DNA from 2 places in the Rhizobium sp. SVR5-2C genome. Region 1 is predicted to be linked to the other one. Evidence: riboswitches for the same ligand, from Rfam matches in the RefSeq annotation. Region 1 holds a riboswitch; the other holds the start of a gene.
What was found. A riboswitch is a leader RNA that binds a small molecule or an ion and turns the genes downstream of it on or off. The one in region 1 is predicted to bind cobalamin.
Positions count from the first base shown of each region.

Region 2: linked by a shared signal. The riboswitch ahead of cobU (bifunctional adenosylcobinamide kinase/adenosylcobinamide-phosphate guanylyltransferase) and the one ahead of bluB (5,6-dimethylbenzimidazole synthase) in region 1 are both predicted to bind cobalamin.

Region 1 covers NZ_JBNDHT010000003.1:33,036-38,458, reverse strand. Annotated here, with positions in the region: gene ACPYOI_RS01515 (DUF2865 domain-containing protein) at 1-937, shown strand, start outside; gene bluB (5,6-dimethylbenzimidazole synthase) at 944-1,627, opposite strand; cobalamin riboswitch at 1,669-1,853, opposite strand; gene ACPYOI_RS01505 (TolB family protein) at 1,872-2,702, opposite strand; gene ACPYOI_RS01500 (NAD+ synthase) at 2,722-4,401, opposite strand; gene ACPYOI_RS01495 (LTA synthase family protein) at 4,564-5,423, shown strand, end outside.
Region 2 covers NZ_JBNDHT010000035.1:37,057-42,479, reverse strand. Annotated here, with positions in the region: gene cobN (cobaltochelatase subunit CobN) at 1-1,822, opposite strand, end outside; gene cobW (cobalamin biosynthesis protein CobW) at 1,832-2,881, opposite strand; gene cobU (bifunctional adenosylcobinamide kinase/adenosylcobinamide-phosphate guanylyltransferase) at 2,887-3,411, opposite strand; cobalamin riboswitch at 3,544-3,936, opposite strand; gene ACPYOI_RS12775 (chloride channel protein) at 4,143-5,423, shown strand, end outside.

The DNA of each region.
Region 1 (5,423 bases):
CCCCGAGCTCAACCACCACTACGCCAGCGCAATTGCCGAGCAGAATCTCGAACTGCGCGATGTCCGCGAAGACATGCGCAGGTACGGCTGCTCTGTCGACAGCATGGTGGTGATCGGCGGCGAGAATGCGGACTACTGCAGCGAATTGGAGCAATCCGAAGCGCGCATGGTCGACAACATCCAGTATCTGCAGGACCGCAGCAACGACCTGCGCGAACGGGAAGGCGTGGACGATCGCGGACGCCGGGAGCTGATGGCGGCGCTTGAAGACAATGGCTGCAATGAGGTCGAGGAATATTGGCCCGACGATCAAGCCTATGCCCCCGCGCCGAGCCCCGAAGAGCAGACAATGCGCAGCGACACGTTCATCCCGCTCGGCGTGCCGCGCGGCGAGCCGATGGCGCAAGTCACCACCATGTGCGTGCGCACCTGCGACGGCGGCTTTTTCCCGATCACCACGAACGCAACCTCGGTCGATTTTGGACGCGACGCTGCGACATGCTCGAAAATGTGCCCGGGCATTGAAACCGAACTCTTCTACCAGGACATCGCGAACCCCGACGCCGCCAACATGATCTCGGCGTCGACCGGTGCGCCTTACAGCGCCATGCCGAATGCCTTCGCCTACAAGAAGCGCGCCCCCGGCGAAAAGTCGACCTGCTCTTGCAATCTGTCAGCCTACTACGACAACATCCGCAAGAACCAGGCGATCAGCGAGCCGCCGCAGAAAGGCTCGATCACGACTATCCGGTCGAAGCCGCCGGCGACCGCCGCCGCGACCCCGGAACCGGCGCCGCAACCCTCGGTGCCGGATCGCCCCTATGATCCCGCAAACAACAAGGTCCGTCAGGTCGGTCCGCAGTTCCTGGCTGGCGATCAGGGTGCGATCGACCTCAAGAGGCCCGCAACATCCGGCGCGCAGCCGCAACAGAACTGACGGGCGCTAGCGGTTGCCCCACCGGTCGGAGAAGATCAGTTCTTCCAGAGGCAGGCGCTGCCGCCAGCCTTTCACGGCGAGCTCCGGCTCCAGGTAAAGCTCGTCGACATAGCCTGCGCACAGCCACGCGATCACCTCGATATGCGCCGGGATACCGAGTATCTCCTTCAGGTCGCTCTCGTGGAAAATGCTCACCCAGCCGATACCGACGCCCTCCGCTCGGGCCGCGAGCCACAGGTTCTGGACCGCGCAGACCGTCGAGTAGGCGTCCATGCGTGGATTGTGGGTCCGTCCGAGCACCACGCTGCCGCCGCGTGTCGGATCGCAGGTCACGCAGATGCCGAGCGGCGCCCGCAAAATGCCTTCGAGCTTCAACGAGCGGTATTTGTCGCGGCGCTCCCCGTCGAACATCTCCGTCGCCTCGCGGTTTGCGCGGTCGAAGGCTTGCCACACCTGCTGCCGAACGGCCGGATCGCGCACCAGAATGAAGTTCCAGGGTTGCATGAAGCCGACGGAGGGCGCGTGGTGCGCTGCCTCCAGCAGGCGTCCCACAACATCGTCGGGCAAGGGATCGGGCAGAAACTGATCGCGCACGTCGCGGCGGGTCATGATCGCCCGATAAACCGCATCGCGTTCTTCACTATCAAAGGCAGACGCGCCCGCAAGCGCGCCGTCATTCAAGGGTCGCATCGTCAAATCCCCAACAACGCAACCGCCCGCCGTCCGCGCGGGTCAGTCTATCCTGTCAGGCCGGTCTTCTGACTTGGCGTCACCCGCTTGCCGCAGCCTTCCCGGCCCGAAAGCCAGTGGCAGTTTTGCAGCAAGCGTCAGCCTTACAGCGTTGGGCACGTTCCGGTCTCACACCGGATTCCCGATTCTCCTGCTTGAAGCAGGCACCTGACGGCAGTCTCTATCTCCCGGATTGCTGTCCCGATCAAGCCACCGGGAAATACCGCACATAGGCAAATTCATCACCTTCCGGTGACCAGCACGGCACATTGATCGTGCCCTGCCCGCCGAAGAGTTCGAAAAGCGTGGTCAGATTGCCGCCGTCCATGTCCATCAGCCGCAGCCGCACATGAAGATCGCGCGGATGGTCGAAGACATCAGGATCGTAGGACAGGATCAGCACCTTGTCGTTCTTGGGCGACGGATGCGCAAACCAGTTGCCGTAATTGTCATGCGTCACCTGCTGGAGACCCGTTCCGTCCGGATGGATGCGCCAGATCTGCATGAGCCCGGTACGGCTGGAATTGAAATAGATCCACTGTCTGTCGGCCGACCAGTCGGGGCCGTCATTGCGCCCCTCGCCATGCGTCAGGCGCGTTTCCTCGCGACCATCTACGGAAATCGTGTAGATGTCGAAAACCTGGTCGCGGATACCGCAATAAGCGACATGCCGGCCATCGGGCGACCAGCCGTGCCAGTAGGAGGGCAGGTTCTGCGTGACCTGACGCGGCGTGCCGCCAGCCGCAGGCAGGACGTAGATGCATGACTTGCCGTATTCCGTCTTGTCCGAGATGGCGATCATCGTGCCATCCGCGGAGATGCCGTGATCGTTGTTGCAGGCGACTGCAAAACCGGTATCGACCTTCTCCAGCCCGCCAGCTCCATCCGGCCTCTGCCGATAAAGCAGCCCATCGCCATTGACCAGCAGATAGCCGCCATCCGGCGAAAAATTCGGCGCCTCGATCAGCTGATCCGTTTGAAAGACAACCCGGCTTTTACCGGTGCGGATGTTGTAGATCTCGACCGAACTGCGCATACATCCTCCCGGATTCTTGTTACCGGTCCCTGAACCGGTTGGTGATCGGATAGCGGCGATCACGTCCGAAATTCTTCTTGGTGATCTTCACGCCCGGAGCCGATTGGCGGCGCTTGTATTCGGCGAGATAGAGCAGGTGCTCGATGCGGTGGATGGTCTCGACGTCGTGTCCGCGCGCGACGATCTCCCGCACCGCCATCTCCTTTTCAACCAGGCATTCGAGAATGTCGTCGAGCACGGGATAAGGCGGCAGCGAATCCTGGTCCGTCTGGTCGGGACGAAGCTCGGCGGACGGCGCCTTGTCGATGATGTTCTGCGGGATCACCACGCCCGAAGGACCCAGCGCATCCGGCGGCACGTGGCTGTTGCGCCAGCGCGCCAGCGCATAGACCTGCATCTTGTAGAGGTCCTTGATCGGATTGAAGCCGCCGTTCATGTCGCCGTAGAGGGTCGCATAGCCGACCGACATTTCCGACTTGTTGCCGGTCGTGACGACCATCGAGCCGAACTTGTTGGAGATCGCCATCAGGATCGTGCCACGTGCACGGCTCTGCAGGTTTTCCTCGGTGATGCCGCTATCCGTACCTTCGAAGAGTTCCGACAGCGCCGCGGTAAAGCCCTTCACCGGCTCCTCGATCGGCACGATGTCATAACGGCAACCAAGCGCCTTGGCGCAATCCGCCGCATCCTTCAGCGAATCGGCAGAGGTGTAACGGTAAGGCAGCATGACCGTGCGGACGCGCTCCTCGCCGAGCGCATCGACCGCAATCGCTGCGCAGATGGCCGAGTCGATCCCGCCCGACAGGCCAAGCACGACGTTCTTGAAGCCATTTTTGTTCACGTAGTCGCGAAACCCGAGCAGGCAGGCACGATAATCGGCCTCGTCGAGTTCGGGAATGCGCGACATCGGACCCTCGGCGCAGCGCCATCCGTCCTCGCCGCGCCTCCAAGTGGTGACGGCCAATGCCGTTTCGAACTGGCTCATCTGGAAGGCGAGCGTCTTGTCGCCGTTGAAGGCGAAGCTCGCGCCGTCGAAGACGAGCTCGTCTTGGCCGCCGAGCTGATTGGCGAAGATCAGCGGCAGGCCCGTTTCGATCACCTGCTTCAGCGCCACCTGATGGCGCACGTCGACCTTGCCGCGATAGTAGGGCGAGCCGTTCGGGACGAGCAAGATTTCCGCGCCGCTTTCGGCGAGCGTTTCGCACACGCCGAGATCGTTCCAGATCTCCTCGCAGATCGGCACGCCGAGACGCACGCCGCGGAAATTGACTGGTCCCGGCATCGTTCCTTCCGAAAAGACGCGCTTTTCGTCGAATTCACCGTAGTTCGGCAGGTCGACCTTGTCCCGCAGTACCAGGATCTTGCCGCCGTCGAGAACCGCGATGGAATTGTGGCGCCCGGTCTCGCCCTGCCGCGGGAAGCCGACGATGACGCCTGGCCCGCCGTCCGCGGTGTCGGCCGCGAGGTCTTCGACCGCCTTCTGGCAGGCTCTCAAGAATGCCGGCTTCAGCACCAGGTCTTCCGGCGGATAGCCGGAAATGAAAAGCTCCGTCAAAAGCAAGAGATGCGCGCCCTGGCGGGCCGCGTCGGCGCGTGCTTCGCGGGCTTTGGCAAGGTTTCCGGCCACATCCCCGACCGTCGGGTTCAACTGGGCAACGGCAATGTGGAGCGTATTCAAAGGCGCGTTTTCTTGTGTCATGTCATTCATTTAGCGCGCACCGGCTGCCGCTGCAATCGCCGTGCCATGAAAAGCCGCGGACTAAGTCGGGCAAAAAAGCGAAACCATTGCGGAACGTCAGGGTTCATCTACCGTTCATGACGGACATGTGACATTGAGATGAAGCTTTTATGACATTGGAGTCTGACGTTGATCGCGTTGGTATTGAAGTCCGCGCAGGCACGAAGAGTTGCTGGTTTCGGGTCGAGCGTGCAATCTCCCACAGCACGCGCGGCGATCGGCATAGCATTTTCCCTATCCGTTGCCCTCCTCAGCACGATTAGCGTCGAATGGATCGCCCGCGGCACGCTCACCGATGTCGGCGAATTCCTGACATCGACAGCCCGGCCCGGCATGACGACGGTCGCCATGCTGGCGATCGTGATGCTGACCCTCGATGCCGCATTCGGACGGCGCTACCAGTCCGTATTCATCCTGGTACCGCTTATCGTGATCCCTGCTTTCGTCTCCAACCAGAAGCAGCACTTTCTCTCCGATCCGTTCTATCCGTCGGACGTGCTCTTCACCCGGCAGATCATGGAGTTGCTGCCGGTGATGGTGCGCGACAGACCGTGGATGGCCGTAGCGCTCGTCATCGGCCTTGCGCTTTCCGTTGCGGGTCTCTTCCTGACATGGCGTTATGCCTGGCGTAACTTCCCGAAGCTCTCCGCGCAGGCACGCTTGCGGCGCCTCTGCCTCGGGGTGCCTGTCATCGCCGCCTTCTGCTCGCTGATGGACTATTCGCAGTATTCCTATATCCGCGACCGCCTGCAGGTCGTGCCGATCATGTGGGACCAGAAGGAGAACTACCGCAACAACGGCTTCATCCTGGCCTTCCTCTTCAATGTCCCAATGGCGGATGTCGCCGTCCCGGCCGGTCTCAACGCCGAGGCGCTCGACGCGATCCCCGCGCGCAATTTCGGCTACCTGGCCGGCCCGCGGGAAAAGCCGGACGTCATCATGCTGATGAGCGAGTCGTTCTGGGACCCCACGCGGCTCACGAA
Region 2 (5,423 bases), on a different contig from region 1:
GCTTGCCCATATGGATCACCGCATCGGTATCGAATTCCTGCCGCAGGAAGGCATAGAAGGCGAGATAGCCATGCGGTGGCACGAGATCCGGCGAATGATAGCTTTCCTTCGGATCGATGTTGTAGCCGCGCGCCGGCTGGATGCCGATGAGCATGTTTCCGAAGCGAGTGAAGGGCAGAGCGAAACTGCCATCCGCGAAATAGGGATCGGCCTCGGGACCACCCCAGCGAGCTTCGATATCTTCTTGAATCTTTTTGGGAAGCGATGCGAAGAACGCCTTGTATCGACTCAAGGAAAGCGTTTCGCGGATCACCTTGCCGTCCCGGCCCGAATTGGTCGGGCCTTCGGAGAGATGACGCATCAGGGCATCGCCATTCGCCGGGAAATCGGCAATCGCGTAGCTCGTATCCCGCAACGCCTTCAGCACCTCGATCGTGCCGGCCGGCGTATCGAGACCGACGCCGTTGCCGAGACGGCCGTCGCGGTTCGGGTAGTTCGCCATCACCAGTGCGATCCGCCGATCTGCAGCTTGTCGGTTTCGCAGGCGCGCCCAGTTGGCCGCAAGTTTGGCCGTGTAGCGCATTCGGCCTTCGTCAGGCTCGCTGGCAACGATATTCGCCTCGACAGCCGCATCATAGCGGGCGGCCGATTTGAAGGAGACCGCACGCGAGAGAACGCGGCCGTCGACCTCGGGAAGTGCGACATTCATGCCGAGGTCGCGGGCGGAAAGACCTTGGGACGAGGAGGCCCATGCCTCTCTTGATGAGGCTGAGAAAATCGCCTGAAGAACGACGGCGCCATTTGATTCCAGCACGGTCGGCGCGCGGTCGGCGCCGGGCGCGGACACGGCAAAGCCGGTGGTGTTGATGACGACATCGGGCTTCGCTTCGGCAAAGACCGTTTCCAGAATGCCAGTGGAGACAGGGTCCTTGAGGCTGTAGGCAAAGACGGGCAGAGGGCGTAGGTTCTCTGCCGCCAGCGCTTCGATCAGCGCTTCGGCGGGTTTCGTCTCGCCGCTCTGGACGAGCGCACGGTAGAAGCTGATGGCGACGGTGGGGGGGTCGCAGGAACTTCCCTTCTCCCCAGCGGGGAGAAGGTGGCCCGAAGAGTCGGATGAGGGGGCAGCGCGGCAATCGCCAACTTCGCCCTCCTGGCCCTGTTCGCTCCTCGCGTCGCTCGCCCCCCTCATCTGCCCTGCCGGGCATCTTCTCCCCGCTGGGGAGAAGAGCGACTCGGAGAGAGCTCGCCACTCCTCCACACTGACAACGCCCCTGCCCGGCCACCAGATGCCCGCCTTCATCAGGGGCGCGGCAGCGGCAGGCTTTTCGGCGCCGCCCGAAAGCATCGCGGCAGCATAGTCCAGCAGACGCCGCGAATTCTCGTCGCCGCCTTCGATCAGATAAGCCCAAAGTGCATTCAGATCATCGAGCGGCACATTCGAGAACGGCGTCAGCCCGGCATCCGGCTTGGAATCCCCCGGCAGCACGGCAATCATCGCGCCGTGGCGTGCCGCCGCAGCGTGCAGTGCTTCCAGCGCGTAGTGGAAGTAGCTCGCCCCGCCGAGCGCACGGACGATGATCAGCTTCGCACGCCGCGCGGTCCGCTCGATATAGGCATCGACGGACATCGGGTGCTTGAGGCTCATCAAACTGGCGAGCCGAAGCGTGAAGGGTTTCCCTCCGCTCTGGCCGTGCGCAGCGGCGATTGCCGCAAGTTCGGTATCCGCCGCCGAAAGGAACAGGATATCGCCGGGCGACTGGCCAAGGTCGATCGCCTCGTCGCCGTCGCTGATCGTTCCTTTCTGGGCTAGAAGGAGGTGCATGGCCGAGCCTTAAACGAGCGCCTCAATGGCCTTGCGGACAACAGCCTGATCCATCTCGTGCAGGCCAATGACGACGAGGCGCGTGCCGCGCGTTTCGCCATTTGCCCATGCACGGTCGAAATACTGGTCGATGCGGCTGCCGACAGCCTGGATCTGCAGGCGCATCGGCTTTCCAGCCACGTCGGCAAAGCCCTTCAGGCGCAGAACGTCGTGTTCCGCAATCACCGCCTTCAGCTTTTCGACGAAGCCTGCCGGATCGGCGATCGCGCCAAGCTCGACGACGAAGCTGTCGAACTCGTCGTGGTCGTGCGGCGCGCCATCCTCATGCTCCAGCTCGTGATGGGACTTGCGGTTGGCGATATCCGCCTCCGTGCCAATGCCGAGGCCGAGCAGCACGCCTGCCGGAACCTCGCCGTTCCTCGCCTCGATCATGACAGGCTTGCGGGCAATGCGGGAGGTTACCTCCTGGCGCACGCGGCCGAGGCCGGCGGTATCGAGGAGATCCGTCTTGTTCAGAACGATCAGATCCGCGCAGGTCAGCTGGTCCTCGAAGAGTTCTTCGATCGGGCTTTCGTGGTCGAGCGACGCATCCTCGGCGCGCAGCGCATCGACGGCGTCGTGATCGTCGGCGAAACGGCCCGCCGCCACAGCTGCGCTGTCGACCACGGTGATGACGCCATCGACCGTCACTTCGCTGCGGATATACGGCCAGTTGAAGGCGGCGACGAGCGGCTGCGGCAAGGCAAGGCCGGAGGTCTCGATGACGATGTGGTCCGGGCGCTGCTCGCGCTCCAGAAGCTTCGTCATGGTCGGGATGAAATCGTCGGCGACGGTGCAGCAGATGCAGCCGTTGGTGAGCTCGATGATGTCGTCTTCCGTGCAGTTTTCCGCCCCGCAGCCCTTCAGCACGTCGCCATCGACGCCGAGATCGCCGAACTCGTTGATGATCAGTGCGATCTTCTTGCCGCCCGTGTTGGAAAGAAGATTGCGGATCATCGTCGTCTTGCCCGCGCCGAGGAAGCCGGTGATGACCGTTGCGGGAATTTTCTGCTGGTTCATAGGACTCAACCCTTCATTTTCAGCGGCAGACCCGCCGCGATAAAATACACTTCCGCGGCTTCCGCCGCGATCATCTGGTGCAGCCTTCCGGCGTGGTCACGGAAATCCCGCGCCATGTGGTTTTCCGGCACGATGCCGAGGCCGACTTCATTGGAAACGAGGACGAGGCGCGCCCTGGCTTTCGGCAGCCAGCCGGCAAGCGCGGTAAATTCCGCCGCCATGTCGCGCTCTTCCATCATCAGATTGGTAACCCAGAGTGTCAGGCAGTCGACGAGGATCGCCCGGCCCTCGCCGTCGATCGCGGAAAGACATGCGACGAGCTCAAGAGGCTCCTCATGCGTCGCCCAGAGCGGGCCCCGGTCTGCCTTGTGCTTATCGATGCGCTCACGCATCTCGTCATCCCAGGCACGGCCGGTCGCGACGTAATGGCGCTCCAAGCGGCTGTCGGTGACAAGCTGCTCGGCGAAACGGGATTTGCCGGAACGCGCACCGCCGAGAACGAAGGCGGTGCCGGTGATGGATCCACTCATGGGAAGCACGGTCCGATCTGGAGCGGACTGCGACGGACAGCAAAAACGTTCGCGGCATGCGAACGCAGAACTTCTCTTTCAGCCATGCAAACCTCCGTGCTGGCGGTGGGGAACAATACCCCAGGGTGGGCTTCTCGCCCGGCACGCATGGCAGGTCTCCTGGCTCGCGGGTCTCGGCCGCGACCGGAGCGACCATTGAGGTCGCCCTGATCGTGCCAGCGGATCTCCCTCGCCTTCCCGGCTGCATTTCGTGAAAAGGCGGACGATTCGTAGAAATAGAGGCGTCCTGCCCCGGCTGATCACGATGCATTTCCAGTGGCTTTTCCGGCGCCCTTGCCGCCTCACCCATTCCGCGACATGCGAAACAGCCATGAATTGGCCCAAACACCGGACGGAAGACCCTGACCGCTCTACAGTCGCGGGGTCGGCTGTGATGAGAACGCCCTGTTTGGGTCCGCCCCTTCACATTCCCTTTTCATCCGGATCGACGCATGTCGATCCGAAACCATCCGTTATGATAATGCATGGTTAGGCGCCCACCCCTGCCATGTCAATCAGCCGGAGGCGGACAAGGCGTTCATCTCGACTTACACTACCAACATTGTCGTTTTTAATCAGAGACTTACGTCATAAAAACTTTACTGCTGCGCCGGTATTCTGCCGCAATTGGCAAGCATGCGGAGGCCGCCCGCCGGCCTTGACCGCCACTCCTGCCGCCTAGTTGTCCTATGATGCTCTCCAGAATGCATATCCGCCGCCTCGGCCCTCTCACCATCTTTTTTGATATCGGCCGATTGCGGGCGCTCGCCCGACGCAGCGAGATGGGCATGGTCTTTGCCGGCGCGCTCGTCGGTGTCGCATCGGGGCTTGCGGTCACCGCCATGAGACTCGTCTCCGAGGAAATGCACAGGCTGATCTTCGGCATCGACGTCACGACCCGGCTCAGTGCCTCTCAGATCGACAATAAGCTCCTGCTGCTTACAGCTCCCGTCGCCGGCGGCGTCTTGCTCGGTCTCCTCATCTTCATTCTCGCCAGATGGCGCAAGAAGCCGATGGTCGACCCGATCGAGGCCAATGCGTTGCATGGCGGCCGCCTGTCACTGACCGACAGTATCCTCGTCAGCATCCAGAACCTCGTCTCCAATGGCTTCGGCGCGTCAGTGGGGCTCGAGGCCGGCTATACGCAGCTTGCCGCCGGTATCGCCTCGAAATTTGGGCTGAAACTGCAGCTTCGTCGTGCGGATCAGCGCACACTCGTCGGCTGCGGCGCGGCGGGCGCAATCGCTGCCGCCTTCAACGCTCCCCTAGCCGGCGCCTTCTATGCTTTCGAGCTGATCATCGGCACCTATTCGATCGTGTCGCTGACACCGGTCGTCGTTGCCGCGCTGGTCTCAACGCTGGTCGCACGGCTCCTCGCCGGCAGCGATTTCGTTATCGACATCGGCAGCTTCGGCACGGTCGCGCCGGCGGATTACGTGCCTGCCGTGCTGCTCGGCGCCTTCTGCGCCGGCGTCGGCATCCTGGTGATGCAGGGCGTCTCCTTCGTTGAGGAACTGGCACGCAAGAGCTCAATCGCTCCGCCCTTCCGACCAGCGCTCGGCGGCATCGTCGTCGGCCTGCTGGCGCTGGTCTCGCCGCAGGTGCTTGCGGCAGGTCATGGCGCGCTGCATCTGAACCTCGCCCGCGAGGTGACGATTCCCGCGCTCGTCAGTCTCTTCCTGCTGAAATCTTTCGCCTCCGCGATCTCGATCGGCTCGGGCTTCAGGGGCGGCCTGTTCTTCGCCTCGCTCTTCATGGGCGCCCTGCTGGGCAAGCTCTTCGCCTATTCCGCACCCTACTTCGCGGACGCGACACTGACGCCGGTCGTTTACGCCGTGGTCGGCATGAGCTCGCTTGCCGTCGCCATCATCGGCGGGCCGCTGACGACGACCTTCCTGGCGCTGGAGATCACCGGCGACTTTCCCATCACCGCGCTGGTGCTGGCGGCGGTCATCACCTCTTCGCTCGTCGTC